One region of the Streptomyces sp. NPDC101393 genome, then DNA from elsewhere that is predicted to be linked to it. Evidence: riboswitches for the same ligand, from Rfam matches in the RefSeq annotation. Region 1 holds a riboswitch; each other region holds the start of a gene.

Region 1 (10,113 bases):
TGCGGCGGCCGCGCTCAGTGGGGCCTACGTGGCGGCGTTCGCCGGGTCGCATCCGTTGGCGAAGAAGATCGGGGCGTGGCCCTCGGTGTGCGCGGTGGCCGGTGGGGTGGCGCTCGCCTCCTGGGTGGCGGTCGACCGCCGGCCGTAGGGGCGGGTCGGGGGCCGGGCCGCGTGGACCCGACCCCCGGTTGGTGCCCGCACGTGTGGCGGGTCCGCAGGTGTGGCGTGCCCGCAGGTCTGGCGCGCCCCCCGGCGTGCCCACCATCGTGGCGTGCCCGCCGGCGTCGCGTGCCCGTACGTGCAGAGTGGGCGGCAGGTTGCTACGCGGATGCCTCGTTCAGCAGCGTGAGTTCGGCCTCGGTGAGGGTGAGGTCCGCGACGGCGAGGAGGGACGGGAGCTGGGCGGCCGTGCGGGCGCTGGCGATCGGGGCGATGACCGTGGGGCGGGCCGCGAGCCAGGCGAGGGCGACGGTGGCGAGTTCGGCGGCGTGGGCCTGCGCCACCTCGTCGAGGGCCGCGAGGACCCGCGGGCCGCGGTCGGTGGCCAAGTACTCGCCGGCCTTCGACGAGCGGGCGCTGTCGACGGCCGTTCCCGGGCGGTACTTGCCGGTCAGGAAGCCGGAGGCGAGGGCGTAGTACGGGACCGCGGCCACACCGTTGCGGGCAGCCACGTCGGCGAGTTCGCCTTCGTAGGTGTCGCGGGAGACCAGGTTGTAGTGCGGCTGGAGGGCGACATAGCGGGCCAGGCCCTCGCGGCGGGAGAAGTCCAGGGACTCGCTCAGGCGCGCGGCGGAGATGTTGGAGGCCGCGATCTCGCGGACCTTGCCGGCCCGGACGAGGTCGTCGAGGGCGGTGAGGAACTCCGGGACCTCGACCGACTCGTCGTCGTAGTGGGTGTAGTAGAGGTCGATGTGGTCGGTGCGCAGGCGCGCGAGCGACGCGTCGACGCCGGCCTTGATCGTGGCGGCGGAGAGGCCCTTGAAGTCCGGGTGGGCGCCGACCTTGGTGGCGATGACGATGTCGTCGCGATTGCCGCGCGCGGCCAGCCAGTTGCCGATGACGGTCTCGGATTCGCCGCCCTTGTTGCCCGGCACCCAGGCGGAGTAGACGTCGGCGGTGTCGATGAAGTTGCCGCCGCCGGCCACATACGCGTCGAGTACGGCGAAGGACTCCGCCTCGTCGGCCGTCCAGCCGAAGACGTTGCCGCCGAGGGACAGCGGCGAGACGGAGAGCGAGCCGAGCGGCTTGCGGGCGGTGCCGGAGGGGCTTGCGCTTCCGGGGATGCCGGAGCTTCCGGAAGGCGTGGCCGGGCCGGTGGAGTGTGTGGCGGTCATGCGTGGTTGCAGCGTCGGGGCGGAGGGAGATATTCCCCCGCCGCCCCCAACACCGCACATGACAGCGGTCGTCCCGGGCCAGTCGGCATCAGACGTTGACCCGTGAGTGTCAGACCTCGGCCCCCGGGCGTCAGGCGCTGACCCGTCGGTGTCAGACGTTGACCCGCGGGCGTCAGACGCTGCCCCATCGGTGCCAGGCATCGACCCCGAGGCCGTCAGACGCTGACACCCGTCGGTGTCAGACATCGTCCCCGGGACCGTCAGACATCGCCTCCGAGTCCGTCAGACGTTGACCCCGTGGTCGCGCAGCCACGGCATCGGGTCGATCGGGTCGCCGGACGCCGGGCGGACCTCCAGGTGGAGATGCGGGCCGGTGACGTTGCCGGTGGCGCCGACGCGGGCGATGACGTCGCCGGTGTTGACCTTGCCGGAGGTCTTCACCATGGAGGACAGGTGGCAGAACCAGAGTTCGGTGCCGTCGTCCAGGGTGAGGACGACGCGGTAGCCGTACGAGCCGGCCCAGCCCGCCTGTGTGATGGTGCCGGAGTGCACCGCCTTGACGGGGGTGCCGGTGGGTGCGGCGAAGTCCTGCCCCGTGTGGTCCGCCGACCAGCGGTCGCCGGCCTGGCCGAAACTCGCGGTGAGGGTGTACGAGGAGACGGGCGCGAGGAAGCTCTTCGCCAATTCGGCGAGGCGCTCGGCCTCCGCCTTCTCGCGGGCTGCTTCCTCGGCCTTGCGCTTGGCTTCCACCTCGGCCGCCTTCTTGCGGGCCGCGTCCTGCTCGGCCTGCTGATGATTCGCGGCCGCGTCCTGCTCGGCCTGCTTGATGGCGGCCGCTTCCGCGGCCTCGCGCGCTTCTTGTTCGGCGGCGCCCTGCTGCGCGTCGGCCTGCTGCAGGATGCGGTGGCGCAGCGCCTCGCCGGCGTCCTTGCCCCCTGCGGCCTCGTCCTGGCTGAGGCCGGCCCGGGAGAGCGGGCCGGCGGCGGCAGGTGACGCAGCGGTGGCGGAGTCGGGGCCTGCGGCGGCAGCGGTGCCGGAGCCGGGCTCGGCGTCCGTACCCGAATCCGGGCCGGCGTCGGAGTCGGCCTCCGAGTCGGAGTCGGATATGAGGGTGCCGATTCCGGGGAGGGACGCGGCGTCCGGCATCTTGTCGGCCAGGTCGTCGGCCATTCCGCCGAGGTCCGGCATCGAGATCGGGGCCGGCGGGCGGTCCTCGGCCGTCGCCATTCCGCCGGCGCCGACCGCCGCGATGACGCCGACGCCCAGGACCGTGCCGCTGCGGGCGAGTCCGCCGCGCTGCTTGATCACCTTGTGCTTGCCGCGGACGGGGCGGAGGGACTCCTCGGTGGGATTCCACTCCCCCAGCGACCCGCCGTCAGCACCCTCGTCATTGCCATTGCCCGTGGCGACATCGTCGTCATGGAGGCCGAGGCCGGGTGCGGCGCCGTGGAAGGAGGCGTTGAAGGGGCCTCGGTCATCGAGGTCGTAGCCGGACGGAGCCTCGGGGGCAGGCCTGTTGGACGCCACGGGGGCGCACTCCTTTCCTTCCTTCACGCCTACCGGGTTAGCTGACGGGTTCGGAGCAGGAAGGTCTCCTACGGGCGCCTCCGGCGAGAGGCGTCCGATTCACCCCAAGGTGGTGGTTCCCCGGTTCCCTTGGCGCAGTTCCCAGAAGGTGCAGACATCCATGAGCTGTCTGACGTGCACGAGTGGCGTGACGCAGACGGGTGGCGTGACGAATGACGTGGAGAGTGACCTGTGGTGCGGGAAGTGCGCATGCGGGATTCGGCGTTGGCCGCGCGGTGCCGCCACTTGCGACGGCTGGGACGACCGCGCTGCGTTATCGGACAGTAATAGAGATGGCATCCGAATTCCAAGCGTTCCCGCGAAACAACAGGTATTGCGCACAAGCTTTGGCGTGGACTTATGCGCCCACTGGCACGCCAAACCGGGCGAGTTGGCCGCGGCTCGCCAAACGGCCCCGCGGCGATTGTGCATGAGTCGTTATGCGGAGGGGTGCCCATCAATTACGGAGAGTGAGAGCAGTAACGTCGGATCATGGTCGTCAACGTCGTCAACGTGGTCACCAACGCGCAGGCAGTGGCGGATCGGTACGCGGAGTTCTCCTGGTGGCAGGCGCGCGGGCGCTCTCCCGCCCACGAGGAGCTGACCGCACGCATCAGCCAGGACGCCGAGTACTGCGACCTGCTGTCCGGGGCGCTGCCCGTTGGTGACAAGCAGCAGCCGGACCTCCTCCTGGCCGCCGTCCGCTATCTCGACGGCCCGCACGCCGAGCAGGGGCCGCACGGCGAGGCCGCGTACGGACGCTGGCGCGAGTGGACGATCCGGCACTGGGACGAGGTCCGCGCGGTGATCATGCGGCGCTCCGCCCGTACCGACGAACCGGCCCGCTGCGCCACCCTGCTGCCGCTGCTCGCCCGGCTGCCGCAGCCGCTCGCGCTGCTGGAGATCGGCACCTCGGCGGGGCTGTGCCTGCACCCCGACCGTTACCGCTACCGCCACCACGATCGCTCTTCGGCCGGGTACGACGACGGGGTGATCAGCGGTGCCCCGCAGAGCCCGGTGACGTTCGCCTGCCGTACGAACGGGGAGCCGGCAGGAGCGGTCCGGGCGCCTGCCGGGACGGCTGGGGCAACGGCGCTCGGGACGGCTGCCGAGGCGGCCGTCGAGGAGGCGGGGAGACCCTTCGCCGCCCCCGAGGTCGTCTGGCGCGCGGGTATCGGCCCCGACCCGCTCGACCCGGTCGCCGACGCCGACGATCTCCGCTGGCTGCAGGCCCTCGTCTGGCCGGGCGACGGCGAGCGCGCGGCCCGGCTCGCGGCGGCCGTCGAAGCGGTACGGCCGTTCCCCCGCCCCCGCATCCGGCGCGGCGACCCGGTCGACGAGCTGCCCGCGCTCGCCGCCGAGGCGCCGCCCGAGGCGACGCTCGTCGTCTTCCACACCACCGCGCTGGGCTCCCTTCCGCCCGCCCGCCGCGAGGAGTTCGCCCGCGTCGTACGGTCCCTGCTCGCCGCGCGGCCCAGCCCCGGGCACTGGATCTCCCACGAGCACCACACCGTGCTGCCGTGGATCACCGCGCCGGCGCACCGGTCCCTGCGGCCGGAGGACAGCCACCTGCTGACCCTCGCCCTGGACGAGCACCCGGTCGCGCTCACGGGCCGGTACAGCGAAGCCGGCCGAGCCGACGCGTACGGCCGGGACGGCCGGTTCGGCCAGGAAGGCGGAGACAGCCCGCACGGCGAATACGGCCAATACGGCCAATACGGCCAATACGGCCAGACCCTGTACTGGCTCCAGGAGGAGAAGAGCGCAGGCGCGGCGGACCGGAGCGAGGACCGGACCGCTCAGCTCGACGACTAGGACCTGAGCCGAGATGCCAGGCCCTGGAACGACGTCCCGGATCCGGCCTGCCCTCAGCCACCCAACGGCCGCTGGACCGCCAGCAGCGCCATATCGTCGACCGGGAGCCCGCCCGTATGCCGCGCCACATCGGCGGAGAGGGTGTCCAGGAGGTCGTCGGGCCCCGCGAAGTGCCGTCCGCGCAGCCGGGCCTGCGGGTCGTAGAACCGGCCCGCCAGATCGCGGGCCTCGGTCACCCCGTCCGTGAACAGCAACAGCAGGGATCCGGCGGGGAAGAACGTCTCGTCCGCCCGGTCCGGCCACCCCGCCACGTCGCTCAGCCCCAGCGGCAGGGCGGGCGATACAGGAGCCAGCTCACGGAGGCCGCCGTCCGGCGCGAGCAGCAGCGGCGCCGGGTGGCCGCGGTTGAGGACGCGCAGCACGGAGTGTTCCTTGGAGGGAATCTCGGCCAGTACGGCCGTGGTGAACCCCTCGAACCGGTCGAGCCCTTCGCGCCGCCCGCCCTCCCGTTGGAGGGCCCTCTCCAGCCGGCCCGCCACCGCCTCCAGCGTCGCCTCCTGCTCCGCCGCCTCGCGGAAGGCGCCGATGACGATCACCGCGGCCTCGACCGCCTCCAGGCCCTTGCCCCGTACGTCGCCGACGATCAGCCGTACGCCGTGCGGGGTGTCCTGCACCGCGTAGAGATCGCCGCCGATCTGCGCGTCCACCCGCGCGCCCACGTAACGGGCGGCGATGCACAGCCCCGCGAGCCGGTCGGGCGGCAGCGGCAGCACGGCTCGCTGGGCGGCCTCCGAGACATCCCGCACCGATGCCAGCCGGGCGTCGCTCCTCCGCACGACCCGGTTGATGCCGAGCGACAGCACGGCGACGACGAAGACCGTGAGGACCTCGGTGATCGACTCCCGCTGGTCCTGGGAGCTGTGATAGCTCGCGACCAGGACCTCGCCGGCCAGCGCGGCGAGCGCCGTGAAGGCGGTACCCCGCAGCGAGTAGAGGGGCGCGGCGACCAGAGGGGCCGCGGAGAAGAACGGAGCGGCGGTATAGCGGCTCGGCGTCGTGACGTCGAAGAAAAAGCCGCCGACCACCAGGATGGCGGGGAGCCAGCGGGCCAGGCGGCGACCGAACGGCGACATCCGGTCGCGGCGCGCACGCCGCTCCCCGTCGCCCGCGCGGTTACTCCCGCCTCGAAGCATCCGCACCGGCCTCTTCCCACTCCCGCCCCTCGCGCACTCGACCACCCAAGGCTTTCCGCTGCGCGGTCGGGCGGCGAATCCTCGGGGTCCGGTCGGGTCATGAGAAAGGCGGGCCCCCGTCGCCCGCCCGCCCCGGCATCGGCGTTCCGCTGCCTGAGCGCAGGCGATGCAGCGGGCCGGCCGCGGGGGCTCGTGGTTCCGGGGGGCGCTGTGCGGCGGCACGACCCACGCCGAGTGTCAGGGGGCGGTGGACTGCCCCGGGCCGGCGGCGGGTCGGCGCAAGGATTCGTTGAGCCGCTGGGCCTCTTCGAGCTGGTCTTCGAGGATGACGATGCGACAGGCGGCGTCGATCGGCGTGCCCTGGTCGACGAGCTCGCGGGCGCGGGCCGCGATGCGCAGCTGGTAGCGGGAGTAGCGGCGGTGGCCGCCTTCGGAGCGCAAGGGAACGATGAGCCGGGCTTCGCCGACTGCCCGCAGGAAGGCGGGCGTGGTGCCGATCATCTCCGCCGCCCGGCCCATGGTGTACGCGGGGTAGTCGTCGTCATCGAACTTGTCGGTGGTGTGCGGGGGAGTCTCTGCGGTCATCGAACCTCTTCATAGGACGCGTCGAGGGGCCCTGATGCCGTGCGGCACCAGGGCCCCGAGGGGTGTCAACACCATCTGCCGGCGCTGAGCGCCGACCGTCTCTTGTCGCATGCGCGCCCGAGGGGGCGGGGATGCGCGGATCGCAGCTGCGTGACCGGGGACCACCTTCCAATCCAGGGCCTGCGGTACCCGAGCGGACGTGTCCTCGCTCGGGCGATCCTGATGGTGCTTGTACTCCTCTTCCTTCTCTTCCGGTTGATCTCTGTCGTGCAGTCACGCTCGGCGGCCCTCGGGCCGCCCGGCCCGGCAGCCAGCCGCGGGGCCCCTGCACATCCTGGCTCCGCCACTCCACTGCCGCGCCTGTCGTGTTCGCGGCACTTCCCGCTCTGCCGCGACGCACTGACTTCGTTGGCTACGAGAGAAACGGTAGCCACGTGAACGACGAATGTCTACTGCGTCCACCATAGATTTGCGGGGCCTCCGGCAACAGGGCCGGCCCGCCCCGCACCCTCCGGCGGCCACCCGCCGCACGGGCCGCGCCCCCCTGGGCCCGGCATGGCGGGCCACGGCCCGGCCTGGCGCCTCCACGCCCTGCTCCACCCGGCCACGCCGCCACGGCTGCCGCCGCTCCGGCTCGCCGCCGACCCTGCGGAGCGGCAGCGGCGAGCCGGAGCCGCGGCACATTCCCCGGCCGTACAGGTGCGGGCGGCGATGCCAAATATCTAATGCCGCAACGATAGAAATGAATACCGTGGCGGCAAGGGTTTTTTGTGCTCCCGAAATGCCGGGGATGGTGTGCCGTGCGGAGCCTTCGGTGCCGTGCTACCGTCGCTCTCAGTTGCAGTTGTGGTTCCCAAGACTTGCAAGCGGGCTCGCCGGTATATGCGGCGGGAACGCTTTCGTATTTCCGGTGTTTATCTCCGGACGGGTGATCAACGCAGCGATTGCGGAGTCCGCACGGTGCGGGCTCCGGGCACTGCCCCGAAGGAGATATGACATGGCTACTGGCACCGTGAAGTGGTTCAACTCGGAAAAGGGCTTCGGCTTCATCGAGCAGGACGGTGGCGGCGCTGACGTCTTCGCCCACTACTCGAACATCTCTGCCCAGGGCTTCCGTGAGCTTCAGGAAGGCCAGAAGGTGACCTTCGACGTCACCCAGGGCCAGAAGGGCCCGCAGGCCGAGAACATCGTTCCCGCCTGACGCTGACGCGTACACCGAGCTGGGGCCCGCACCTTGGGGTGCGGGCCCCAGCTCGTTCTTTTGCACGATTCCCTGGTGCGCGCGATGACCGCACCAGCGGCACGGGGCAGCCTGTTCCTGCCCATTCGCCATGGCCGCGGCGAGCCTGCAAATCCAGCGGCTCCATGACCCGGCAGCGATATCGCCTTTCTCAGTGGCGTTATCGCCCTCTCTTCGGCGTGCACGGCTGACATATTCCCGGCCCGCTTTGTTCCATTTCTTTTCATCGGTTCGTTCTTGCGATTCTTCGTGCGGCTCGTTGCTGCCGGGAATTCCTCGGCGTACCGCATCGAGGAAGGCACTCCCATGAACCGCACCGCTCGCACGAATGACCGTTACTCACGCTCATCCGGCTCGTCCGGCTCCGGCCGCGGCGGCTACCGCTCCGGCACACCGAACCGCTCCGGTGGCGGCCGCTCCGGCAACGGCGGACGGCGTCCCGCGGCGCTGCAGGGGGAGTTCGCCCTGCCCGTCACCCACACCCCCGCCCTGCCCCCGGCCGAGAAATTCGCCGAGCTGGACATGCCGTCGGAGCTGCTGGCAGCCCTCACCGCGGAAGGCGTGACCGCGCCGTTCCCCATTCAGGCCGCGACGCTGCCCAACTCCCTCGCGGGCCGCGACGTCCTGGGACGCGGCCGCACCGGCTCCGGCAAGACCCTCGCCTTCGGCCTGGCGCTGCTGGCCCGTACGGCCGGACAGCGTGCCGAGCCGCGCCAGCCGCTGGCCCTGGTCCTGGTCCCCACCCGTGAGCTGGCCCAGCAGGTCACCGACGCGCTCACCCCGTACGCACGGTCGCTGAGGCTGCGGCTGACGACCGTCGTCGGCGGGATGTCGATCGGCCGCCAGTCCAGTGCGCTGCGTGGCGGCGTCGAAGTCGTCATCGCGACGCCGGGGCGGCTCAAGGACCTCATCGAGCGCGGCGACTGCCGCCTCGGCCAGGTCGCCGTCACCGTGCTGGACGAGGCCGACCAGATGGCCGACATGGGCTTCATGCCCCAGGTCACCGCCCTGCTCGACCAGGTCCGGCCGGAGGGGCAGCGGATGCTGTTCTCGGCCACCCTGGACCGTAACGTCGACCTGCTGGTCAGGCGCTACCTCACGGACCCGGTGGTCCACTCCGTCGACCCCTCGGCGGGCGCGGTCACCACGATGGAGCACCACCTCCTGCACGTGCACGGTGCCGACAAGCACGCCGCCACCACCGAGATCGCCGCCCGCGAGGGTCGCTCGATCATGTTCCTGGACACCAAGCACGCCGTCGACAACCTCACCAAGCACCTGCTGAACAGCGGTGTCCGCGCCGCGGCCCTGCACGGCGGCAAGTCACAGCCCCAGCGCACGCGCACGCTGGCCCAGTTCAAGACCGGTCATGTCACCGTCCTGGTGGCCACCAACGTCGCGGCACGCGGTATCCACGTGGACAACCTCGATCTGGTCGTCAACGTCGACCCGCCGAGCGACCACAAGGACTACCTGCACCGCGGCGGACGCACCGCTCGCGCCGGCGAGTCCGGCAGTGTCGTCACCCTCGTCCTGCCCAACCAGCGCCGCACCATGGACCGCCTGATGGCCGACGCGGGCATCACCCCGCAGTCCACCCAGGTCCGCTCGGGCGAGGCCGAACTCAGCCGGATCACCGGCGCCCAGGCCCCCTCCGGCATCCCGGTCACCATCACCGCACCCGTGGCCGATCGCCCCAAGCGCAGCGGCTCCTCCACCCGCGGTCGGCGCAGCCGCCCCGCCCAGGCCCGTCGTGCCGCCGGAGCGGCCCGCAGCACGACACCGACCACGACGCCGACCACGGCTACGAATCCGCGGCAGACCTCCGCGGGCGCGGCCGCCTAGCCAGGCCCTGCCCGGACGGTCAGGGCGGTCAGGGCGGTCAGGGCGGTCAGCGCCGGATCCCGCGTGGCAGCCAAAGGCACCACGTCCAACGCCGCAGGGCCCACGGGTCGGCGCGACAACACGATCGCAGCGCCGGCCCTCGCCCTGGCCTTGGCCGGCCTCATCGGCGCCGACGCCGACCGTCCTATCGCCCTCGTGGTCGTCCTCGTGGCCGCCCTCGTCCTCGTCCTCGTGGCCGCTCTCGTCCACGTCCTCCTGGTCGCTCTCGTCCACGTTTACGTCCGCTGATCCCTCCCGCCCGGGTCGGAGATCCCTTTCCGGCCCCTCCTCGATCCTGTAGAGGCCCCATGCGCTGCGTTATCGCCCGCTTCCCCTTCGACCTGCTGAAGACCGAGGTCCAGGAAGCGATGAAGGGCATCAAACCGGAACCCGTCACGGGGGAATCCGTGCTCATCGGCCGCCGCCATTACCCCGTGAAGCAGGTCGGGGAGATCATCACCAGGCAGGACCGCCGGGACTTCACCGCCGGCGAGGT
Region 2 (10,113 bases), on a different contig from region 1:
ACCTCCCACGGCACCCGCACCCTGGATCCGTACTCCAAGCTGCTCAGCGAGCGCATCGTCTTCCTGGGCACCCCCGTCGACGACGCCGCGGCCAACGACGTGATGGCCCAGTTCATGCATCTCGAACACGCCGCGCCCGACCAGGACATCTCGCTCTACATCAACTCTCCCGGCGGCTCGTTCACCGCGATGACCGCCATCTACGACACGATGCGCTTCGTCTCCTGCGACATCGAGACCGTCTGCCTGGGCCAGGCCGCCTCCGCCGCGGCGGTCCTGCTGGCCGCCGGCGCCCCCGGAAAGCGGCTGGCCCTGCCGGGCGCCCGGGTCCTCATCCATCAGCCCTCGTTCGGCGAACCGGTGCAGGGCCAGGCCACCGATCTGCAGATCAAGGCGGACGAACTGCTGCGCACCCGCGCCCTGCTGGAAGAGATGCTGGCGCGGCACACCGGGCAGTCCCGCGAACGGATCGCGGCCGACATCGAGCGCGACACGATCTTCGACGCCCCGGCCGCCAAGGAATACGGCCTGATCGACGCGCTCACCCGTACCCGCAAGCAGCCGTCGCCCGGCGCGCGGTGAGCCCGGATGCTACCCCCCGAACTGCCGCCGCTGCCCGCGCTGACGCGGGCCGAGGGAGATCTCATCGACCGCTATCTGGAGGTGATCGACCTGCTCGGCCGCATCAACCCGGCCCGTTGCGACGGCACCTACAGCAGCCTGCGGGCCGCCCAGGCCCTGGTCGGCAGAGCCACCGCGCTGCGTGATGCGCTGACCGTGATGCACGACCGCGGCGAGAGTGAACTGCATGCGGCGACACTGACCCGCGCGCTGCGGGTCTTGGGCGGTGAACGCCGCACCCGCCTGCTGACGGTCCCGGCGCCGCCCGACATCTGAGGCGACACAGTCCCGTCCGGCCCGCACGTACGGCGTAGCGTCCGTGCCTGCCATATGGGGGCGGCGAATTGCGTTGGGCGCACGCACTTCGTGCGGCACTTCATGTTTCGCCGCTGGTCCCGGGGCCGGAAGCCCCCTTCGAACTACCCCAAAAGGGACGTTTGTAACCAATCAGCCCAAATGTGGCGAATCTCACATAGGGCATTTTCAACTCGGATTTCGGGTGCGCGGTGCGTAACGATCCCTCCGACGACAAGACCCCGCCACAGCGACGGGGCGGTCCGGACGGGCGCCTTATCCTGCCGCCGTCCCGGATGTCCGGTCGACGCTGATGGATCGGCAGGAGCGGAGGACCCGAGCACGACGGGGCCACGGCCGCCACGGCCGACGGGCTCCTTGGGGTGAAGCCGTACGCAAGGCCGGGCATCTTCGCCTGCCCGAACCCGACAGGTCATCCTTCGCAGGCGGCTGACGAAGGGTCGCGCATGACCATGCGCATGTATGTGCCGAATCTGCTGGCACGAGCCGGCATCGTTTCCGCCCTCACCCTGGCCACCGTCGCGGGCACCACACTCGCCCCAGGAGGGACCACGGGCGCCGACGCGGCAGCCGTATCGGCCAAGGCGCTGCGGATCGCCGCCTCCAAAGAGGGCTCCCCCTACCAGTACGGCGCCATAGGACCACGCCGCTTCGACTGTTCGGGGCTGATGCTGTATTCGTTCCGGCGGGCGGGCAAGGCCCTGCCCCGTACGGCGACCGGTCAGTACCGTCGCACCCGGCACGTGCCGGCCGGCTCCCGCAGAACCGGTGACCTGGTCTTCTTCCATGCGGGCAAGGGCATTTACCACGTCGGCATCTACGCGGGCAGCAGCCAGGTCTGGCATGCGCCGAAGCCGGGCACCGTGGTGCGGCTGGAGAAGATCTGGAGCCGCTCGGTGTCGTACGGACGGGTCGGCTGACCGTACGGGCGGCGGGGCGTGCGGTGCTGACGGCGCGGGCGCCGGTCATCAGGCCAGCGCCAACTCCACCAGGAGGACGCCGCCCAGCACGGTCAGCAGCGCGCCCGTCGTGGCCTCCAGTGCGCGGGCGACCGTGGGGCGACGCAGCAGGCTGCCCAGCCGGTCGACGAGGAGGGCGACGGCGGGGAACCACACCAGGGCCATGGCGACGACCATCGTTGCCAGCAGCAAGGTGCGGGGCAGCGCGGGCCGGTCCGCGGGAACGAACTGCGGGAGCAGGCTGAGGAAGAGCACCGGCGCCTTGGGGTTGAGCGCATTGGCCAAAAAGCCCTGGCGCAGGCTCGCCGCGGTGCCGAGGCGGTGCGCCGGCACCGCGGCGTCCCCGCCGTCCTGCCCGGCGGACTCGGCGTCCCCGCTTGCCGCCGGGCGGCGGGCCGCCGCGATCAGCGCGCGCGACCCCAGGTACAACAGGTAGCCTCCGCCGAGGAGTTGGACCGCACCGAAGAGCGCGGGTACGGCGACGAGGACGGCCGCGAGCCCGGCCACCGCGAGCGCCGTGTGCACCAGCAGTCCGCCCGCGACGCCGACCGCGGCGGCCACCCCCGCCCGGCGCGAGTCGAGGGCGTTGCGCACCACGACCGCGAAGTCCGCGCCCGGCATGGCGACCATGCCCGCGGCGACTCCGGAAAAGGCGATCAGCTGTCCGTCCATGCAGCCAGCTTCGCCGGTCGGAGCCTTTAATGGGTATTGGCAATCTTCTTGGTCTGCCTGAAGAGGTTCTTATATGTACGACCCCACGCGGCTCGCTGCTCTGGTGGCGGTGGCGGAGGCCGGGTCGATCACCCGCGCCGCCGCCCGGCTGGGCTACACCGCGCCCGCGCTCTCGCAGCAGCTCGCCAAGCTGGAGCGGGAGGCCGGGGCGGCACTGCTGGTGCGCCACCACCGGGGCGCGCGGCTGACCGCGGCCGGGGAGCTGCTGCTCGTACGGGCCCGGCGGGTGCTGGACGAGCTGGATCTCGCCCGGCACGAGCTGTCCCGGCTGACGGGGCTGTCCGGTGGCCGGCTGCGGGTGGGCACGTTCATGACCGCCGGGACGCATCTGCTGCCGCCCGCGCTCAGCTCGTTCCGGCGGGCGCACCCCGATGTGGAGCTGAGCGTCACGGAGTACGTACCGCCGCTGGGGACGGCTGCGGTGGCGCTCGGCGAGGTGGATCTGGCGCTGACGCATGCGTATGTGCCGGGCGAGGTGTCGTCCGTCCCGGACGGGGTGCGGCTGGAGCCGCTGCTGACCGAGGAGCTGGTGCTCGTGACGGCCCCCGGGCACGCCCTCTCGGCGGGGAGCGGGCGGCTGCCGCTGGCCGCACTCGACGGGCAGCCGCTGGTCAGCATGGCGCCGGCCAACCCCAACCGGCGCGAGGTGGAGGAGGCGCTGGCGGCGGCCGGGGCGAGCGTGGCGGTGCGCTGTGAATCGCCGAGCTACGCGGTGGTGTGTGCGCTGGTGAGTGCGGGGCTCGGGGTGGCGGTGGTGCCGGAGATGATGGCCACCGGCTCGGTGACCCCGCTGGGGATCCGCCACCTGGACCGGGCCGAGCTGCACCGTACGATCTCGATCGCCTACCGCCCCGGCGGCGGCACCCCGGCGGCCGACACCCTGCGGGCCCTGCTGCACGGGGCGTTCACCCGGCACTCCCCCGCGCAGTGACGCGCGCGCTCAGGGCAGCACGAGGGTCCACGGCATCGCGATCCACACGGTCTTCCCGCCGGACGCGGTGGGCACGACCGTGAGCCGCCCGCCGGATTCCGCGGCGAGGAAGCGGATGATGACCATGCCCCGGCCGTTGTCCTGCTGAACCGCGGCCGGCAGCCGTTGGGGCCAGCGCGGACAGCTGTCGGTGACGCCGATGCGCAGCTGCTCATCGCGCTCCAGCCGCATGTCGACGGTGAACGTCGGTGACTGCCCGAAGGTGTGCTGGACGGCGTTGGTCGCGAGTTCGGAGACGATCAGGCGGACGGCGTCGGCGGTCCCGGTGTCGGCCGGCAGGCCCCATTCGCCGAGCACTCGCAGTACATGTCTTCGCGCGACGATGACCGAGGCCGGGTCGCTCGGCAGTGTGAGTGAGGATTCCTGGTGGTCTGCCATCGCGACGCCGTCCCTTTCCCGCCGAGGTCCGATTCCGGCGCATCCGCCGGGAAATCGAGATGCCGGTCGGGACACCGTTTCGGCCTCGGAATACTGCTTTGCGCCAGAGTGCCACCCAAGCTGCCGGTGTGGTGGTCGATCCACCAAGATATATATAAATCTGTCGCTCGAAGCGGTGAACTCTGCTACGCGAGAACGTATTTGAGCGCACGGATCCGAAACCAGGACCGACGCCGGAACCCACGCGCGAGGCTTCCCTCGCCAGGAGGCTGTATGCACAACGGAATCGCGGTGCGCCGCCGCAAATTGGGCGCGGAGTTACGGCGCCTGCGGTCCCTCACCGGGCTCACCAGCGGTGAGGCGGCCCGGCTGATGGGCTGGCACCAGTCGAAGGTCAGCCGCATCGAAACCGGCCGCAGCGGGCTGCGCCCCTCCGACGCGGAGCGATTACTCGACGCGTACGGCGTGACCGACGACGCGCTGCGCACGCTCCTCACGGCGCTGTGCGGGCGCGGCGCACGCGGCGCCCGCACAGCGGCCCGCCGGGAGTGGTGGCACGCCTACGGCGAGCTGCTGCCGCCCGCCTACCGCGATTTCCTCAGTCTGGAGGCGGAGGCCGCACACGCCCGTACCCTGGAGACGATGGTGGTTCCCGGGCTGCTGCAGACCCCCGACTACGCCCGTGCGGCCACCGCCGCCGCGCTGACCGGGCTGCCGCAGGAAAAGATCGACGCCCTGGTGGAGGTGCGGATCGCGCGCCAGTCGGTGCTGCGGGGCTCCCGTCCGCTGGAGGTGTCGGCGGTGCTGGACGAGGCGGTGCTGCGGCGGCCGGTGGGCGGTCCCGAGGTGATGGCCGCCCAGGTGCGGCATCTTCTGGAGATGTCCCGGCTGCCGCATATCCGTTTACAGATCATGCCGTTTTCCGCGGGTCCCCATATCGGCATCACCGGGCCTTTCGTCATCCTCTCCTTTCCGCTCACCCCGGACCTGGATGTGGTCGTTCTCGACCATTTGGTGAGCAGTCTCCATCTCGCACGGAAAGAAGAACTCAGGGCGTACGGCGACGCTTTCGCCACTCTGCGCGCGGACGCCCTCCCGTACGCGGAATCGCGTGAGGTCCTGGCCCGGTTCGCGGGCCTCCAGCGGGACGACGGCAGCGGATGAGAGCGCCCGGCCGGCGCACCGCCCTTCAGCGGCGGTCGGGCGCCGTGGCCACGATCGTGCCGACGGCCTCGTCGATCTGCGCGTCCGTCAGGTCCGCGCGGGCGGTGAGCCGCAGCCGGGAGATCCCGTCGGGCACGGACGGCGGACGGAAGCAGCCCACCTGGAGGGAGGCCTCGCGGCAGTCGGCGGCCCAGCGCACCGCCTGCTCCGGGGACGGAGCGCGTACGGAGACCACCGCGGCGTCCGGCCGGACCGCCGTCAGGCCCGCCGCCGTCAGCCTGCCGTGCAGCGCCCTGGCCACCTCCCCGGCCCGCGCCGCGCGCTGCGGTTCGCGGCGCAGCAGCCGGAGCGCCGCGAGCGCGCCACCGACGGCCGCCGGCGCGAGTCCGGTGTCGAAGATGAACGACCGGGCGGTGTTGACCAGATGCTCGATGACCCGGGCCGGGCCCAGCACGGCGCCGCCCTGGGAGCCGAGCGACTTGGAGAGCGTCACGGTGGCCACCACATCGCCGTCGCCGGCGAGCCGGGCGGCCGACAGTGCGCCGCGTCCGCCCTCGCCCAGCACCCCCAGCCCGTGCGCGTCGTCGACGACGAGCCCGGCGCCGTACGCCCGGCAGGCCTCGGCGAGGGCGGGCAGCGGCGCGGCATCCCCGTCGACCGAGAACACCGAGTCGGTGACCGCCAGTGCCCGCCCGTCGTGCCCGGCCAGCGCCGTGCGTACGGCTTCCGGACCGGCGTGCGGGACCACCGCGGTGCGGGCCCGGGAGAGGCGGCAGCCGTCGATCAGGGAGGCGTGGTTGCCGGCGTCGGAGACGATGAGGGTGCCGTCTGAGGTGAGGGCCGTGACGGCCGCGAGGTTCGCGGCATAACCAGAGGAAAGCACCAGAGCCGCCTCGAAGCCGCAGAATTCGGCGAGTTCATGCTCCAGCCGGGCGTGCAGCTCGGTGCTCCCGGTCACCAGCCGGGACCCGGTCGCGCCGGCGCCCCAGCGGTGTGCGGCCTGTGCCGCGCCCCGCGTGACCTCGGGATGGCGGGCCAGCCCCAGGTAGTCGTTGCTCGCCAGATCCAGCAGCGGGGACTCCGCGGGACGGGGCCGCAGGGTGCGGACGAGACCGGCGCGCCGGCGCTCGGCGCCCGCCGCGTCGATCCAGTCGAAGGCCGCACCGCGCACATCCCGCGGGGCCCCCTGGCCCGGCAGCGCGGGCGGTGCCGGCAGGGCGTCGTGGACCTGCGGCGGGGCGGAGTCCTGCAGCATCGGCATCCTTCTCGATTGTTGGCTGTCGATAGACGTTAGCGGTCGTTCCGCCAGGCCACGGTGTGGCGATACACACACCCCGATCCGTCGTCGTTGTGGGAATCCTCCTTGGCCGGGGGCGGTGGCGTAAGCAAGGATCAACGCCATGGACCTGCTGAACACACTGGTGGACAAGGGGCTGCGACGTGAGTTGCCGACCCGCGAAGAGGCGCTCGCCGTGCTGGCGACGTCCGACGACGAACTGCTCGATGTGGTGGCCGCGGCCGGGAAGGTACGCCGCCAGTGGTTCGGGCGGCGGGTCAAGCTCAACTATCTCGTCAACCTGAAGTCGGGCCTGTGCCCCGAGGACTGCTCGTACTGCTCCCAGCGGCTGGGCTCCAAGGCCGAGATCCTCAAGTACACCTGGATCAAGCCCGATGACGCCTCCAAGGCGGCCGCCGCGGGCGTGGCCGGCGGCGCCAAGCGCGTCTGCCTGGTCGCCAGTGGCCGCGGCCCCACGGACAAGGACGTCGACCGCGTCTCGCAGACCATCTCCGCCATCAAGGAGCAGAACGAGGGCATCGAGGTGTGCGCCTGCCTCGGTCTGCTCAGCGACGGCCAGGCCGGACGGCTGCGCGAGGCGGGCGCCGACGCGTACAACCACAACCTCAACACCTCGGAAGCCACCTACGGCGACATCTGCACCACCCATGACTTCGCCGACCGCGTCTCCACCGTCCAGCAGGCCCAGGCGGCAGGCATGTCGGCGTGTTCCGGGCTGATCGCCGGCATGGGCGAGACGGACGAGGACCTCGTCGACGTGGTCTTCGCGCTGCGCGACCTGGACCCCGACTCCGTCCCGGTCAACTTCCTCATCCCCATGGAGGGCACCCCGCTCGCGGGCGAGTGGAACCTCAACCCGCAGCGGGCGCTGCGCATCCTGGCGATGGTCCGGTTCGTCTGCCCGGACTCCGAGGTACGGCTGGCCGGCGGCCGCGAGGTGCACCTGCGCAGCCTGCAGCCTCTCGCCCTGCACCTGGTCAACTCCATCTTCCTCGGCGACTATCTGACCAGTGAGGGCCAGGCGGGCAAGGACGACCTCGCGATGATCGAGGACGCCGGCTTCGAGGTCGAGGGCGCCGAAACCACGACGCTCCCTCAGCACCGCAGGGCGGCGGACGCGGCCGCAGATGACGCGGACGCGGGGCAGCCGGCCGGTGCGGCCGAAACGCTCGCCGCCACCGTCCCCGCCCCCACCGAGGAAGCCCGCCGGAACCTCGTCTCGGTACGCCGCCGCGGCGCCGGCACCGACCTCCCGCCCAATGCCTGATCCGCTCACCCCCCGCGAACTGCTCGCCCTCGACCGGCAGCACGTCTGGCACCCTTACGGGCCGATGCCCGGCCGGTCCGAGCCGCTGCTGGTCGAGTCGGCGTCCGGCGTGCGCCTGCGCCTGGCCGAACCGGTCGAGGGCCAGGGCGAGCTGGTGGACGGCATGTCGTCGTGGTGGTCGGCGGTGCACGGCTACAACCACCCGGTTCTCAACGACGCCGCACGCGGCCAGTTGGACCGGATGAGCCATGTGATGTTCGGCGGGCTCACCCACGAGCCCGCCGTACGCCTGGCCAAGCGGCTGGTCGACATCACCCCCGAGCCGCTGCAGCACGTCTTCCTCGCCGACTCCGGATCGGTGTCGGTCGAGGTCGCCGTCAAAATGTGCCTCCAGTACTGGCGGTCGGTCGGACAGCCCCGCAAGCAACGGCTGTTGACGTGGCGCGGCGGCTATCACGGCGACACCTGGCAGCCGATGTCCGTCTGCGACCCCGACGGCGGAATGCACGAACTGTGGCAGGGCGCGCTGCCGCGCCAGATCTTCGCCGACGCACCGCCGGCCGGCTTCGACGCCGCGCCCGACGAGGCGTACGCGGCGCATCTGCGCGACCTGATCGCCCGGCACACCGATGAGCTGGCCGCGGTCATCGTGGAGCCCGTGGTGCAGGGCGCGGGCGGGATGTCCTTCCACTCCCCCGGCTATCTCCGGGTGCTGCGGGAGGCCTGCGACGCGCACGGCGTGCTGCTCGTCTTCGACGAGATCGCGACCGGCTTCGGCCGTACCGGCACCCTCTTCGCCGCCGAACAGGCCGCCGTCGCACCGGATGTGATGTGTGTCGGCAAGGCCCTGACCGGCGGCTATCTCACCCTGGCGGCGACGCTGTGCACGACCGCCGTCGCGGACGGCATCTCCCGCGGCGACGTGCCCGTGCTGGCCCACGGCCCGACGTTCATGGGCAACCCGCTCGCCGTCGCCGTCGCCGACGCCTCCATCGGCCTGCTGCTCTCGTACGACTGGGCGCAGGAGGTCGCACGGATCGAGGCCGGCCTCCGGGACGGTCTGGCCGCGGCCCGGGACATCCCGGGGGTGCGGGACGTCCGCGTCCTGGGCGCGATCGGAGTCGTGCAGCTCGACCACGAGGTGGACATGGCCGCGGCGAGCCGCGCCGCGATCCGAGCGGGAGTCTGGCTGCGCCCGTTCCGGGACCTGATCTACACCATGCCGCCGTACATCACCGGCGACGACGATGTGGCCCGGATCTGCGCGGCAGTCGGCGCGGCGGCCGAGGCGGGCTGACCTCGGCCCACCTCCCCCGCCTCACCCCTTTCACCCCTTTCACCCCTTTCACCCCTGCACCCCCTCACCATCGTCATCAGAGAGTCGGAGGCCACCATGTCGGTGCTCTTCGTGACCGGCACGGGCACGGAAATCGGCAAGACCATCAGTACCGCCGCCATCGCCGCCACGGCGCTCGGCCAGGGGCGCTCGGTCGCGGTGCTCAAGCCGGCGCAGACCGGTGTCACCCCCCACGAGGCGGGCGACGCGGCCGAGGTCGAGCGGCTGGCCGGCCCGGTCACCACCCTCGAACTGGCCCGCTATCCGGACCCGTTGGCCCCCGCGACCGCGGCACACCGGGCCGGTATGCCGCCGGTCACGCCCGCCGGGATCGCCGAGGCCGCCGCCAAGCTCGACGCCTCGCACGATCTGGTCCTGGTCGAGGGCGCCGGCGGCCTCCTCGTACGCTTCGACGCCGAGGGCAACACCCTCGCCGACGCCGCGCGGCTGGCGGGCGCGCCCGTCGTGGTGGTCGCGCAGGCCGGCCTGGGCACGCTCAACGCCACCGCGCTGACCGCGCTGGCCCTGCGCACATACGGACTCGAATCCCCCGGCGTGATCGTCGGCAGCTGGCCCGCGGTCCCTGACCTCGCCTCCCGCTGCAACCTCGCGGACCTTCCGACCGCCGCCGGTGCCCCCCTTCTCGGCCTGGTCCCGGAAGGCTCCGGCGCCCTGCCGCCGCACGACTTCCGCGCGGCGGCCCCCGGCTGGCTCGCGCCTGCCCTCGGCGGGTCGGGCACCTGCGACGGCCGGGGTCCGGGCCCCGCCGGCACGGCCTGATCCGCCCCACGACGCCCTAAGCCGTCTCGTGTCCGGCGGTTCCGTTGATCCTCTCGATCGCCTGGCGGGCCTGGTCCCCCGGGGAGCGGGCCGACAGGGAGGTCGGGGTGGCGGAGGCCGTGGGCACCGCGGTGGGCTGGGACCGCTCCTGAGGCGGCAGTTTGGCGTGGGCCGCGGACTGCCGGGTGCGCAGCCGGTGGCCGGCCGCCTCGTCGAGGGTCACCGGGCGCTGGAGCTGGGCGGCGAGCCGTCCGGCTTCCTGCCCGAGGGCGG
Region 3 (10,113 bases), on a different contig from region 1:
GGCCAGCGGGCTGGCCGAGCCGCAGGAACTCATCCGCATGATCCTGGCCAGCGAGAACGACCGCATCGTGTACGGCGGGCTGGTCGAGGTCATCGACGCGGCGGAGTTCGGGGCCACTCGCGTACGGCACCCGGAGATCGACCGGCATGTGGCGATCGCCGACCTCGTGGTCCTCAACAAGGCGGACCGGATCGGCGAGGACGAGCGGCGTGCACTCCTGGACACTCTCGCAGGGCTGAGCACGGGTACGCCCGTCGTCTGCGCCGCGCACGGCCGGATCGACCCGGAGCTGTTCTTCGACCGCGGGACACGCGAGGAGCAGGAGGAGGCCCAAGGGGGTTTCCGGCAGCTGTCGTTCGAAGACCTCTACCGCGCGATGCACACCGGGCGCGCCGACACCGGCCCTGCAGACGGGAGCCCCGGCGGCTCCGATGACCGCGTCGCCCGCCGCGACGGCGATGGCAGCGACTCCCTCGCCGGCCACGGCTGCGCCAGTCATGGCGACTCCAGTTACGGAGACGGTTGCGGCGGCGGGAGCGACCACAGCCACCACCTCCATGCCTCTTACGAGAGCGTGGAGTTCATTTCCACGGAACCGATGAACCCGCGCCGGCTCATGGACTTCCTCGACAGCAGGCCCGCCGGCCTCTACCGCATCAAGGGGTTCGTCCATTTCGATGTCCCCGAGAACCGCCAGAAGTTCACGCTCCACGCCGTCGGCAACTTCCTGCGTTTCTCGCCGGGGCCGTGGCAGAAGGACGAGCAGCGGTGCACCCAGCTCGTGCTGATCGGTAGCGGCATCGACGCGGCAGCGCTGCGCAAGGAGCTGGACAACTGCCGGGACACCGCTCCGTCCGGTGCCGGTGCCGGTGCCGATCCCGACGCCGATCCCGACGCCGCGACGCACAGCATGTGGGGCGTGTTGAGGTACGTGGCCTCCCGCGAGGAATGACGCAGCCGGACCGGCAAGAACACCGGCCCGGCTGCACCACACCCCAGGCTGACGGGCGACGGGCGACAGGCGACGGCTGACGTGAAACGGCTACCCGCGGCCGCCCCTCACCGCCGCACTACACCCACGCCACGCCACGTCGCACCACACACCACGCACCCACCGCCTCGCTACACCGGCCCGGCAAGCGCCGCGACCGGCTTCAGCAGGGGAACCCCCGAGCCGTCCCGGCGCGGATCGACCTCCGGCAGCTCCAGCGGAGCGCCCTTGGCGTCCGCGGCGCGCACCGGAGCGGCCCCGGTCCATGCCAGCGTCAGGGTGTCCTCACCCTTGAGGAACCGCTGACAGCGCACTCCGCCGGTCGCCCTGCCCTTGCGCGGGTACTGGTCGAACGGGGTGAGCTTGGCCGTCGCCACCGAATCGTCCAGCGTGCCGTGCGACCCGGCGACGGTGAACACCATGGCATCGGCGGCCGGATCAACGGCGGCGAAGGAGATCACCTTCGCGCCCTCGCCCAGCTTGATGCCGGTCATGCCGCCCGCGGGACGGCCCTGAGGGCGCACCTGCGACGCCTGATAGCGCAGCAACTGCGCCTCGTCGGTGATGAAGACCAGGTCCTCTTCGCCGGTGCGCAGCTCGGCGGCGCCCACGATGCGGTCGCCGTCGCGGAGGGTGATGACCTCCAACTCGTCCTTGTGGGCGGGGTAGTCGGGCACCACGCGCTTGACGACGCCCTGTTCGGTGCCGAGCGCCAGGCCGGGTGAGGACTCGTCCAGTGTCATCAGGCAGATCAGCCGCTCGCCGTCCTGGAGGGTCAGGAACTCGGAGAGTGCGGCGCCGCCGGAGAGGTTGGGCGCGGCGGCGGTGTCCGGGAGCTGGGGCAGGTCGATCACCGAGATCCGCAGCAGCCGGCCCAGGGACGTCACCGCGCCGATCTCGCCGCGGGTCGTCGCCGGCACCGCCGAGACGATCGCATCGTGCTTGACGCGCTTGGCCTCGGTGTCGAACGACACCTCGCCGGAGGCCGTACGTGCCAGCAGGCCGGTGGAGGACAGCAGCACCCGGCAGGGGTCGTCGGAGACCTCCAGCGGCACCGCGGCCACTGTGGCGCCCGCCGACTCCAGCAGTACCGTGCGGCGGTCGGTGCCGTACTTCTTCGCGACCGATGCCAGCTCGCCGGAGACGAGTTTGCGCAGCTCGCTGTCGGAGTCAAGGATCCGGGTGAGGTCCTCGATCTCGGACTGCAGGCGGTCGCGCTCCGACTCCAGCTCGATCCGGTCGAACTTGGTCAACCGGCGCAGCGGGGTGTCGAGGATGTACTGCGTCTGGATGTCGCTCAGCGAGAAGCGCTCGATCAGGGCCTGCTTGGCCGCCGCGCTGTTCTCGCTGGAGCGGATCAGCCGGATGACCTCGTCGATGTCGATCAGGGCGGTCAGCAGCCCCTCCACCAGGTGGAGGCGGTCCCGCCGCTTGGTGCGGCGGAACTCGCTGCGTCGGCGCACCACGTTGAAGCGGTGGTCGACATAGACCTCGAGGAGTTCCTTGAGGCCCAGGGTCAGCGGCTGGCCGTCCACCAGGGCGACGTTGTTGATGCCGAAGGACTCCTCCATCGGCGTGAGCTTGTAGAGCTGCTCCAGTACGGCCTCGGGGTTGAAGCCGTTCTTGACCTCGATCACCAGCCGCAGGCCGTGCTCGCGGTCGGTGAGGTCCTTGACGTCCGCGATGCCCTGCAGCCGCTTCGACCCGACCAGGTCCTTGATCTTGGAGATGACCTTCTCGGGGCCGACGGTGAAGGGGAGTTCGGTGACGATGAGGCCCTTGCGGCGGGCGGTGACGTCCTCGACGGCGACCGTGGCGCGGATCTTGAACGTGCCGCGGCCCTTCTCGTACGCGTCCCGCACGCCGCCGAGGCCGACGATCCGGCCGCCCGTCGGCAGATCGGGGCCCGGCACGAAGCGCATCAGGGTGTCGAGGTCGGCGTTCGGGTGCTTGATCAGGTGGCGGGCGGCGGCGATGACCTCGCCGAGGTTGTGCGGCGGCATGTTCGTCGCCATGCCGACCGCGATGCCGGACGCGCCGTTGACCAGGAGGTTCGGATACGCCGCGGGGAGCGTGACCGGCTCCTGCTCCTGGCCGTCGTAGTTCGGTGCGAAGTCGACGGTGTCCTCGTCGATCGACTCCGTCATCAGGGAGGTCGCCGACGCCATCCGGCATTCGGTGTACCGCATCGCGGCGGGCGGGTCGTCGTTGCCCAGCGAGCCGAAGTTGCCGTGACCGTCCACCAGGGGCAGCCGCATCGAGAAGGGCTGCGCCATGCGCACGAGGGCGTCGTAGATGGACGCGTCGCCGTGGGGGTGGAGCTTGCCCATCACCTCGCCGACGACCCGGGCGCACTTGACGTAACCCCGCTCGGGCCGCAGGCCCATCTCGTTCATCTGGTAGAGGATGCGGCGGTGCACGGGCTTGAGACCGTCGCGGGCGTCCGGCAGGGCGCGTGAGTAGATGACCGAATACGCGTACTCGAGGAAGGAACCCTGCATCTCGTCGACGACGTCGATGTCGAGGATCCTCTCCTCGAAGTCGTCCGGCGGCGGGGTCTTCGTGCTGCGGCGGGCCATCGCGGCTGCGGCTCCTTCTGCTGCGTCTACTGCCGATGTGGGTCAGCCGGCTGTGGGGAGAACCAGCTGTGGGACCGATCAACTGGTGGATCGACCCGTGAGTCTGCCTGAGTCTGACGCGGACCATTGTGTCCCGCCCCACTGACAACGCCGACCGCGACTCCCCCTTCGGCCCCCGGAGGTGCCGAACCGCGGCGCCCGTACGGGGCTGCTCGGACGGGAACTTCGCCAGATGCCGACGCGCTTGCATACAGTGACAGAACTTCCTCGCAAGCGGATCGAAGGGACGTACATGCCCATGGGTCACACGGCCACAGAACAAGCCGGCTCCGGCGGCCTGACAGCGACCGAGCACCGGCTGGCCAACGGCCTGCGCGTGGTGCTGTCCGAAGACCACCTGACCCCGGTCGCGGCGGTCTGCCTCTGGTACGACGTCGGCTCCCGACACGAGGTCAAGGGCCGTACAGGCCTGGCTCACCTCTTCGAGCACCTGATGTTCCAGGGGTCCGCCCAGGTGAAGGGCAACGGCCACTTCGAGCTCGTCCAGGGCGCCGGCGGTTCGCTGAACGGCACCACGAGCTTCGAGCGCACCAACTACTTCGAGACCATGCCCGCCCATGAGCTGGAGCTCGCGCTCTGGCTGGAGGCGGACCGCATGGGTTCGCTGCTCAGCGCGCTCGATGACGAGTCCATGGAGAACCAGCGCGACGTCGTCAAGAACGAACGCCGCCAGCGCTACGACAACGTCCCCTACGGCACGGCCTTCGAGAAGCTGACGGCCATGGCCTACCCGGAGGGCCACCCGTACCACCACACCCCCATCGGGTCGATGGCGGATCTGGACGCGGCATCCCTGGAGGACGCGCGGGCGTTCTTCCGTACGTACTACGCGCCCAACAACGCCGTTCTGTCGATCGTCGGCGACATCGACAGCGCGCAGACGCTGGCCTGGGTGGAGAAGTACTTCGGCTCGATCCCCTCGCACGACGGCAAGCAGCCGCCGCGCGACGGCACGCTGCCCGAGGTCCTCGGCGCCGAGCTGCGTGAGGTCATCGAGGAGGAGGTCCCCTCCCGTGCCCTGATGGCCGCCTACCGTCTGCCGCACGACGGCACCCGTGAGGCGGACGCCGCCGACCTGGCGTTGACCGTCCTGGGCGGCGGCGAGTCCTCGCGTCTCTACAACCGTCTGGTGCGCCGCGACCGCAGCGCCGTCGCGGCCGGGTTCGGGATGCTGCGGCTGGCGGGCGCGCCGTCGCTCGGCTGGCTGGACGTCAAGACGTCCGGCGGCGTGGAGGTCCCGGGCATCGAGAGCGCGGTCGACGAGGAGCTGGCCCGCTTCGCCGCCGAGGGTCCGACCCCGGAGGAGATGGAGCGCGCGCAGGCCCAGTTGGAGCGCGAATGGCTGGACCGCCTGGCGACGGTCAGCGGCCGGGCCGACGAACTGTGCCGCTTCGCGGTCCTGTTCGGCGACCCTCAGCTCGCGCTGAGCGCCGTACACCGCGTCCTGGAGATCACCCCGCAGGAGGTGCAGGCGGTCGCCAAGGCCCGGCTGCGCCCCGACAACCGCGCGGTGCTCGTCTACGAGCCCACCGAACCGGCCGACGCGGCTGCCGGGACCACTGACCACAACGCAGAGGAGGCGGCCCAGTGAGCGACCTCACCGCCGGCGCGGAATCCCCCGTGAGCACCATGGACTTCCACCCCCAGCCCCGGGGCGGCGCGCCCAAGCCGTGGGCCTTCCCGGCCCCCGAGCGCGGCCAACTCGCCAACGGGCTCACCCTCCTGACCAGCCACCGCCCCGGCCAGCAGGTCGTCGCCGTCGAGATCAACCTCGTCGCGCCCCTGGAGGCCGAGCCGGAGGGTCTGGACGGCGTCGCCACGATCATGGCGCGGGCGCTGTCCGAGGGCACCGACAAGCACGACGCGGAGGAGTACGCCGCCGAGCTGGAGCGCTGCGGCGCCACCCTCGACGCACACGCCGACCACCCCGGGCTGCGGGTCTCCCTCGAGGTGCCGGCATCCCGCCTCGGCCGCGCGCTCGGCCTGCTCGCCGACGCGCTGCGTGCCCCTGCCTTCCCCGAGAGCGAGGTCGAGCGGCTGGTTCGCAACCGTCTCGACGAGATCCCGCACGAGCTCGCCAACCCGGCGCGGCGTGCGGCGATGGCGCTCTCGAAGGAGCTGTTCCCGGCCACGTCCCGGATGTCGCGGCCCCGTCAGGGCACCGAGAAGACCGTCGAGCGCATCGACGCCGCGGCCGTCCGCGCCTTCTACGACGCCCATGTGCGGCCCGCGACGGCCACCGCCGTGATCGTCGGCGACTTCACCGGCGTCGACCGGGACGGGGCGCTCGCCGACACCCTCGGCGCGTGGACCGGCTCCACCGCCGAGCCGCTGAAGCCGTCGCCGATCACCGCCGACGACACCGGCCGGGTGGTGATCGTGGACCGCCCCGGCGCCGTCCAGACGCAGCTGCTCCTGGGCCGCATCGGGGCCGACCGCCACGACCGTGTCTGGCCCGCGCAGGTGCTCGGCACGTACTGCCTGGGCGGCACCCTCACCTCCCGTCTGGACCGGGTGCTGCGCGAGGAGAAGGGCTACACCTACGGGGTGCGCGCCTTCGGCCAGGTGCTGCGCTCCTCCGACGACGGCACGGGCGCCGCGATGCTCGCCATCAGCGGCTCGGTGGACACCGCCTCCACCGGGCCGGCGCTGGAGGACCTGTGGAAGGTGCTGCGCACCCTGGCGGCGGAGGGCCTCACGGACGCCGAGCGGGATGTGGCCGTGCAGAACCTCGTCGGGGTCGCGCCGCTGAAGTACGAGACCGCCGCGGCCGTGGCCGGCACGCTCGCCGACCAGGTGGAGCAGCACCTCCCGGACGACTTCCAGGCGCAGTTGTACGCCCGGCTGGTGGACACCGGCACGGTCGAGGCGACCGCCGCCGCGGTCAACGCCTTCCCGGGGGACCGGCTGGTGACGATCCTGGTGGGCGACGCGGCGCAGATCGCCGAGCCGGTCAAGGCGCTGGGCATCGGCGAGGTGACGGTCGTCAGCGGCTGACCCCTGGGGCGGGCGCCGGCGGCCGGAGAGACGGTCCGGCAGGCGCTGGTGACCCCTGGTCATATCGGGTTATTCGGGATCCCGTGGCGTATGGACGCCACGGGATCCCCTTTATGTCCGGAATGCAGCGGCTGGTTGCGTGGTGCTCCTGTGGCGTACGGCACAAAGAGACGGTTCTGTTTGCCGATTGAAAGATGTCCCGATTAGCGTCAGTCCGGCTGTTCGTCAGACGTACGCCGCAACCGTGGCACCGGACAGTCATCGCCGAGTCCCCGTACGGCGCGAGCCAGGGGAGCCGGGGACCCACATGTCCCCTGGGGTGAATCGGACCCCTCTTCGGAGGAGCCCGTAGGAGACCTTCCTGCTCCGAACCCGTCAGCTAACCCGGTAGGCGAGAAGGAAGGAAAGGACAAGCCAGCACATGGCGTTCACCCGTGCCACCGGGAAGCACCGCCGTGCGAGCCGCACCGCTCGTACGACCCGCAACATCGCCGGCATAGCCACCCTCGCGGCCTCCGGCGTCGTCGCCTCCGTGGCCTCGCCGGCGCTGGCCGCCACGGACGAGGCACCCACCTACGACACCGGCCTGACGCAGGCCGTCGTGGTGGGCGACGAGCTCGCCGACCGGATCGCCGCGCAGGCCGACGCGCAGCAGGCGGACGCCGAGGCCGCCGCCGCGCAGGCGAAGGCCGAGGCCGAGGCCCGCAAGGTCGCCGAGATGGCCAAGCAGCGCGCCGAGGAGGCCAAGAAGAAGGCCGAGGCGAAGGCCAAGAAGGAGCGCGAGGCCAAGGAGCGCGCGGCCCGCGAGGAGGAGCGCAAGCGCCTCAACACCTTCGTGGCGCCCGTCGCCGGCTCCTACGTCTCCACCGGCTACCAGGCCTCCAGCGGACTGTGGTCCTCCGGTAGCCACACCGGCATCGACTTCCACGCCGCCTCCGGCACCACCGTGCACGCCGTCGGCGCCGGCACCGTCGTCGAGGCCGGCGACGGGGGCGCGTACGGCAACAACGTCGTGATCAAGATGAAGGACGGTACGTACACCCAGTACGGCCACCTGTCGTCGTTCTCCGTCTCGGTCGGGCAGAGCGTCACCCCGGGGCAGCAGATCGCGCTCTCCGGCGCCACCGGCAACGTCACCGGACCGCACCTCCACTTCGAGGCCCGCACCGGCCCTGACTACGGCTCGGACATCGACCCGATCGCGTACCTGCGCGCACACGGCGTCAACGTCTGACGGTCCCGCACCGCACGCACCGCACGCACCGCACGTCCCCCCGAAGCCCCGAAGCCCCGGCCCCGGCCGGGGCTTCGTCGTCGGCGGGGCTTCATCGGGGGCAGGCCGGGTCGGCCGCGCGGCAGCGGCAGGTGTGTGGGCGCACGCCCTTGGCCAAAAGATATCCATGAATAACCGGAGCCCGTCAAAAATCCGTCCCGGTCGAATAGAATCACGGAAATAGTCGCCGGTCGGCGGCCATTTCCCGGGATTGCGGCGGAGGCACGGACGATGCGAGGCCATATTTCCGCGCATGCGGTGTGCACGGCGATTCGCGAGGACATTGTCTCCGGCGCGCTCGTGCCGGGGAGCCGGCTGATCGAGGACATCCTGGCCGCGCGTTACGGCGTCTCCCGGGTGCCGGTCCGTGAGGCGCTGCGCACCCTGCAGTCCGAGGGTTTCGTCACCACCCGCCATCACGCGGGTGCCTGCGTCGCCGAGCCCACCGAGCAGGAGGCCGCCGACCTCCTGGAGATCCGCGCCCTGCTGGAGCCGCTGGGCGCCGCCCGCGCGGCCGTCCGGCGCAGCACGGCGCACCTCAAGGTGCTGCGCGGTCTGGTGCGCCTGGGGCGCGAGCGATCCGGCCACGGCCACCCTGCGGATCTGCGCCAACTGGACGGCTGGTTCCACGAAACGCTCGCCCAGGCGGCCGGCAGCCCCAGTCTGACGGCGCAGCTGACCCAGCTGCGGCGCAAGATCGAGTGGATGTACACGGTGGAGCCGTCGGCGCGGGTGGCCGAGTCGTGGGACGAGCACGGTGCGCTGCTGGACGCGGTGGCGCGGGGTGACGCCGGGCGGGCGCGCTCCCTGATGGCGGCGCACATCGAGAGCGCCCTTCCGGCCCACAGGTTGCGGCGTCCCGTCGCGGCCGGGGTGAGGGAGGCGAAACGACCCGTCAACACGGCGCGCGCCCGCCATTAACAATCGCCCCGTATACAAAGAGATACGGAATGGGCGGAGGGCATGTGAGGGGCGAGCTATAGGCTGTTCCCCTTTCCCCTTTCCCCTTTCCGCTTTCGGGTGTCCGGCTTTCCGTTTCCGGATTTCCGGTTGCGGAGTGCGCGAATTCCGCATTCCGGGTGCGTGCCGGGGAATGGCGGGTGCCCAGGGGCCGGTTTCCCGGAGAGTTTTATCGCGGGGGAGCGGGTTCCCGTTCGCGCACTGCAGAAGCGCACCGCCGAAGCGCGTAGCGGAAGCGTGCGAGCGACGCGTGCAAGCAAAGCGCGCAACGAATCGCGCGCAAGGAACCGCCCACCCGGATCCGCCCCCTTCGTACGTCACCACACCCGGCGACAGAAAAAGCCCCGCAGCGGCGGCCGTTTCCGGTCGCCGCTGCGGGGCCGCAGAAGCTGGGTGGTCCTGAAGGACTCAGACGGTCTCGGGGAGCTCTTCGAGACCCTCGGCGACGAGCTTCGCCAGGCGGTCGAGCGCGGCCTCGGCGCCTTCGGCGTCGGAGGCCAGCACGATCTCTTCGCCACCCTGGGCGCCGAGGCCCAGAACCGCGAGCATCGAGGCCGCGTTGACGGGGTTGCCCTCAGCCTTGGCGATCGTCATCGGGACGCCGGCCGCGGTGGCCGCACGGACGAAGATCGAGGCGGGGCGGGCGTGCAGGCCCTCGGCCCAACCGACATTGACGCGGCGCTCAGCCATGGTGTTGCCCTTCGAGTCGTGACTGTTGTCTAGACCAGTGTCGCACGGTGCCGGAGTGGTCCGGAAGCCGATCGCCACGGCCTTCCTGCTCCCGGCCTTCCGGCGCAGGACCGTGCGGGGAGGGCCGGGTTCCGTGGTCGTTCCGGCGCCCGGGTCCTGCCCCGCTCTCCGAGACTACGCATACCGAGCCGGTTGTCGGTGCCCGGCCGTACGCTGTCCGCATGCAGACGTCGCCGGACCACGCCTACCCGACCCACTGGGAAGCCGACGTGGTGCTGCGTGACGGCGGCACGGCCCGCATCCGCCCCATCGCCCCCGATGACGCCGAGCGGCTCACCTCCTTCTACGAACAGGTTTCGGACGAGTCGAAGTACTACCGCTTCTTCGCGCCCTACCCGCGCCTGTCCGACCGCGACGTCCACCGCTTCACCCACCACGACTACGTCGACCGGGTCGGCCTCGCCGCCATCGTGGGCGGCGAGTTCATCGCCACCGTGCGCTACGACCGCATCAACGACCAGGGGCTGCCCGCCAAGGACCCCGAGGACGATCAGGCCGAGGTC

Evidence for each region. Region 1 has a riboswitch for cyclic di-AMP ahead of ACIRQ7_RS19830 (M23 family metallopeptidase). Riboswitches for the same ligand answer to the same signal wherever they lie in the genome.
Region 2: another riboswitch for cyclic di-AMP. It lies ahead of ACIRQ7_RS10010 (C40 family peptidase); the one in region 1 lies ahead of ACIRQ7_RS19830 (M23 family metallopeptidase).
Region 3: another riboswitch for cyclic di-AMP. It lies ahead of ACIRQ7_RS20355 (M23 family metallopeptidase); the one in region 1 lies ahead of ACIRQ7_RS19830 (M23 family metallopeptidase).

Annotation. Positions count from the first base shown of each region.
Region 1 is NZ_JBIWNU010000005.1:710,361-720,473, reverse strand. Features, by position in the region: gene ACIRQ7_RS19840 (hypothetical protein) at 1-148, shown strand, start outside; gene ACIRQ7_RS19835 (aldo/keto reductase) at 321-1,334, opposite strand; gene ACIRQ7_RS19830 (M23 family metallopeptidase) at 1,617-2,861, opposite strand; cyclic di-AMP (ydaO/yuaA leader) riboswitch at 2,873-3,006, opposite strand; gene ACIRQ7_RS19825 (DUF2332 family protein) at 3,393-4,715, shown strand; gene ACIRQ7_RS19820 (PP2C family protein-serine/threonine phosphatase) at 4,769-5,908, opposite strand; gene ACIRQ7_RS19815 (helix-turn-helix domain-containing protein) at 6,146-6,493, opposite strand; gene ACIRQ7_RS19810 (cold-shock protein) at 7,491-7,694, shown strand; gene ACIRQ7_RS19805 (DEAD/DEAH box helicase) at 8,040-9,578, shown strand; gene ACIRQ7_RS19800 (hypothetical protein) at 9,642-9,866, shown strand; gene ACIRQ7_RS19795 (SCO5918 family protein) at 9,926-10,113, shown strand, end outside.
Region 2 is NZ_JBIWNU010000003.1:25,016-35,128, forward strand. Features, by position in the region: gene ACIRQ7_RS10000 (ATP-dependent Clp protease proteolytic subunit) at 1-582, shown strand, start outside; gene ACIRQ7_RS10005 (hypothetical protein) at 589-897, shown strand; cyclic di-AMP (ydaO/yuaA leader) riboswitch at 1,214-1,379, shown strand; gene ACIRQ7_RS10010 (C40 family peptidase) at 1,383-1,856, shown strand; gene ACIRQ7_RS10015 (LysE family translocator) at 1,905-2,567, opposite strand; gene ACIRQ7_RS10020 (LysR family transcriptional regulator) at 2,641-3,558, shown strand; gene ACIRQ7_RS10025 (ATP-binding protein) at 3,568-3,996, opposite strand; gene ACIRQ7_RS10030 (helix-turn-helix domain-containing protein) at 4,270-5,160, shown strand; gene ACIRQ7_RS10035 (8-amino-7-oxononanoate synthase) at 5,186-6,415, opposite strand; gene bioB (biotin synthase BioB) at 6,561-7,724, shown strand; gene ACIRQ7_RS10045 (adenosylmethionine--8-amino-7-oxononanoate transaminase) at 7,717-9,021, shown strand; gene bioD (dethiobiotin synthase) at 9,118-9,840, shown strand; gene ACIRQ7_RS10055 (hypothetical protein) at 9,857-10,113, opposite strand, start outside.
Region 3 is NZ_JBIWNU010000006.1:111,539-121,651, forward strand. Features, by position in the region: gene ACIRQ7_RS20335 (CobW family GTP-binding protein) at 1-952, shown strand, start outside; gene ACIRQ7_RS20340 (DNA topoisomerase (ATP-hydrolyzing) subunit A) at 1,123-3,570, opposite strand; gene ACIRQ7_RS20345 (M16 family metallopeptidase) at 3,869-5,221, shown strand; gene ACIRQ7_RS20350 (M16 family metallopeptidase) at 5,260-6,627, shown strand; cyclic di-AMP (ydaO/yuaA leader) riboswitch at 6,880-7,036, shown strand; gene ACIRQ7_RS20355 (M23 family metallopeptidase) at 7,049-7,861, shown strand; gene ACIRQ7_RS20360 (GntR family transcriptional regulator) at 8,132-8,821, shown strand; gene ACIRQ7_RS20365 (HPr family phosphocarrier protein) at 9,269-9,550, opposite strand; gene ACIRQ7_RS20370 (GNAT family N-acetyltransferase) at 9,772-10,113, shown strand, end outside.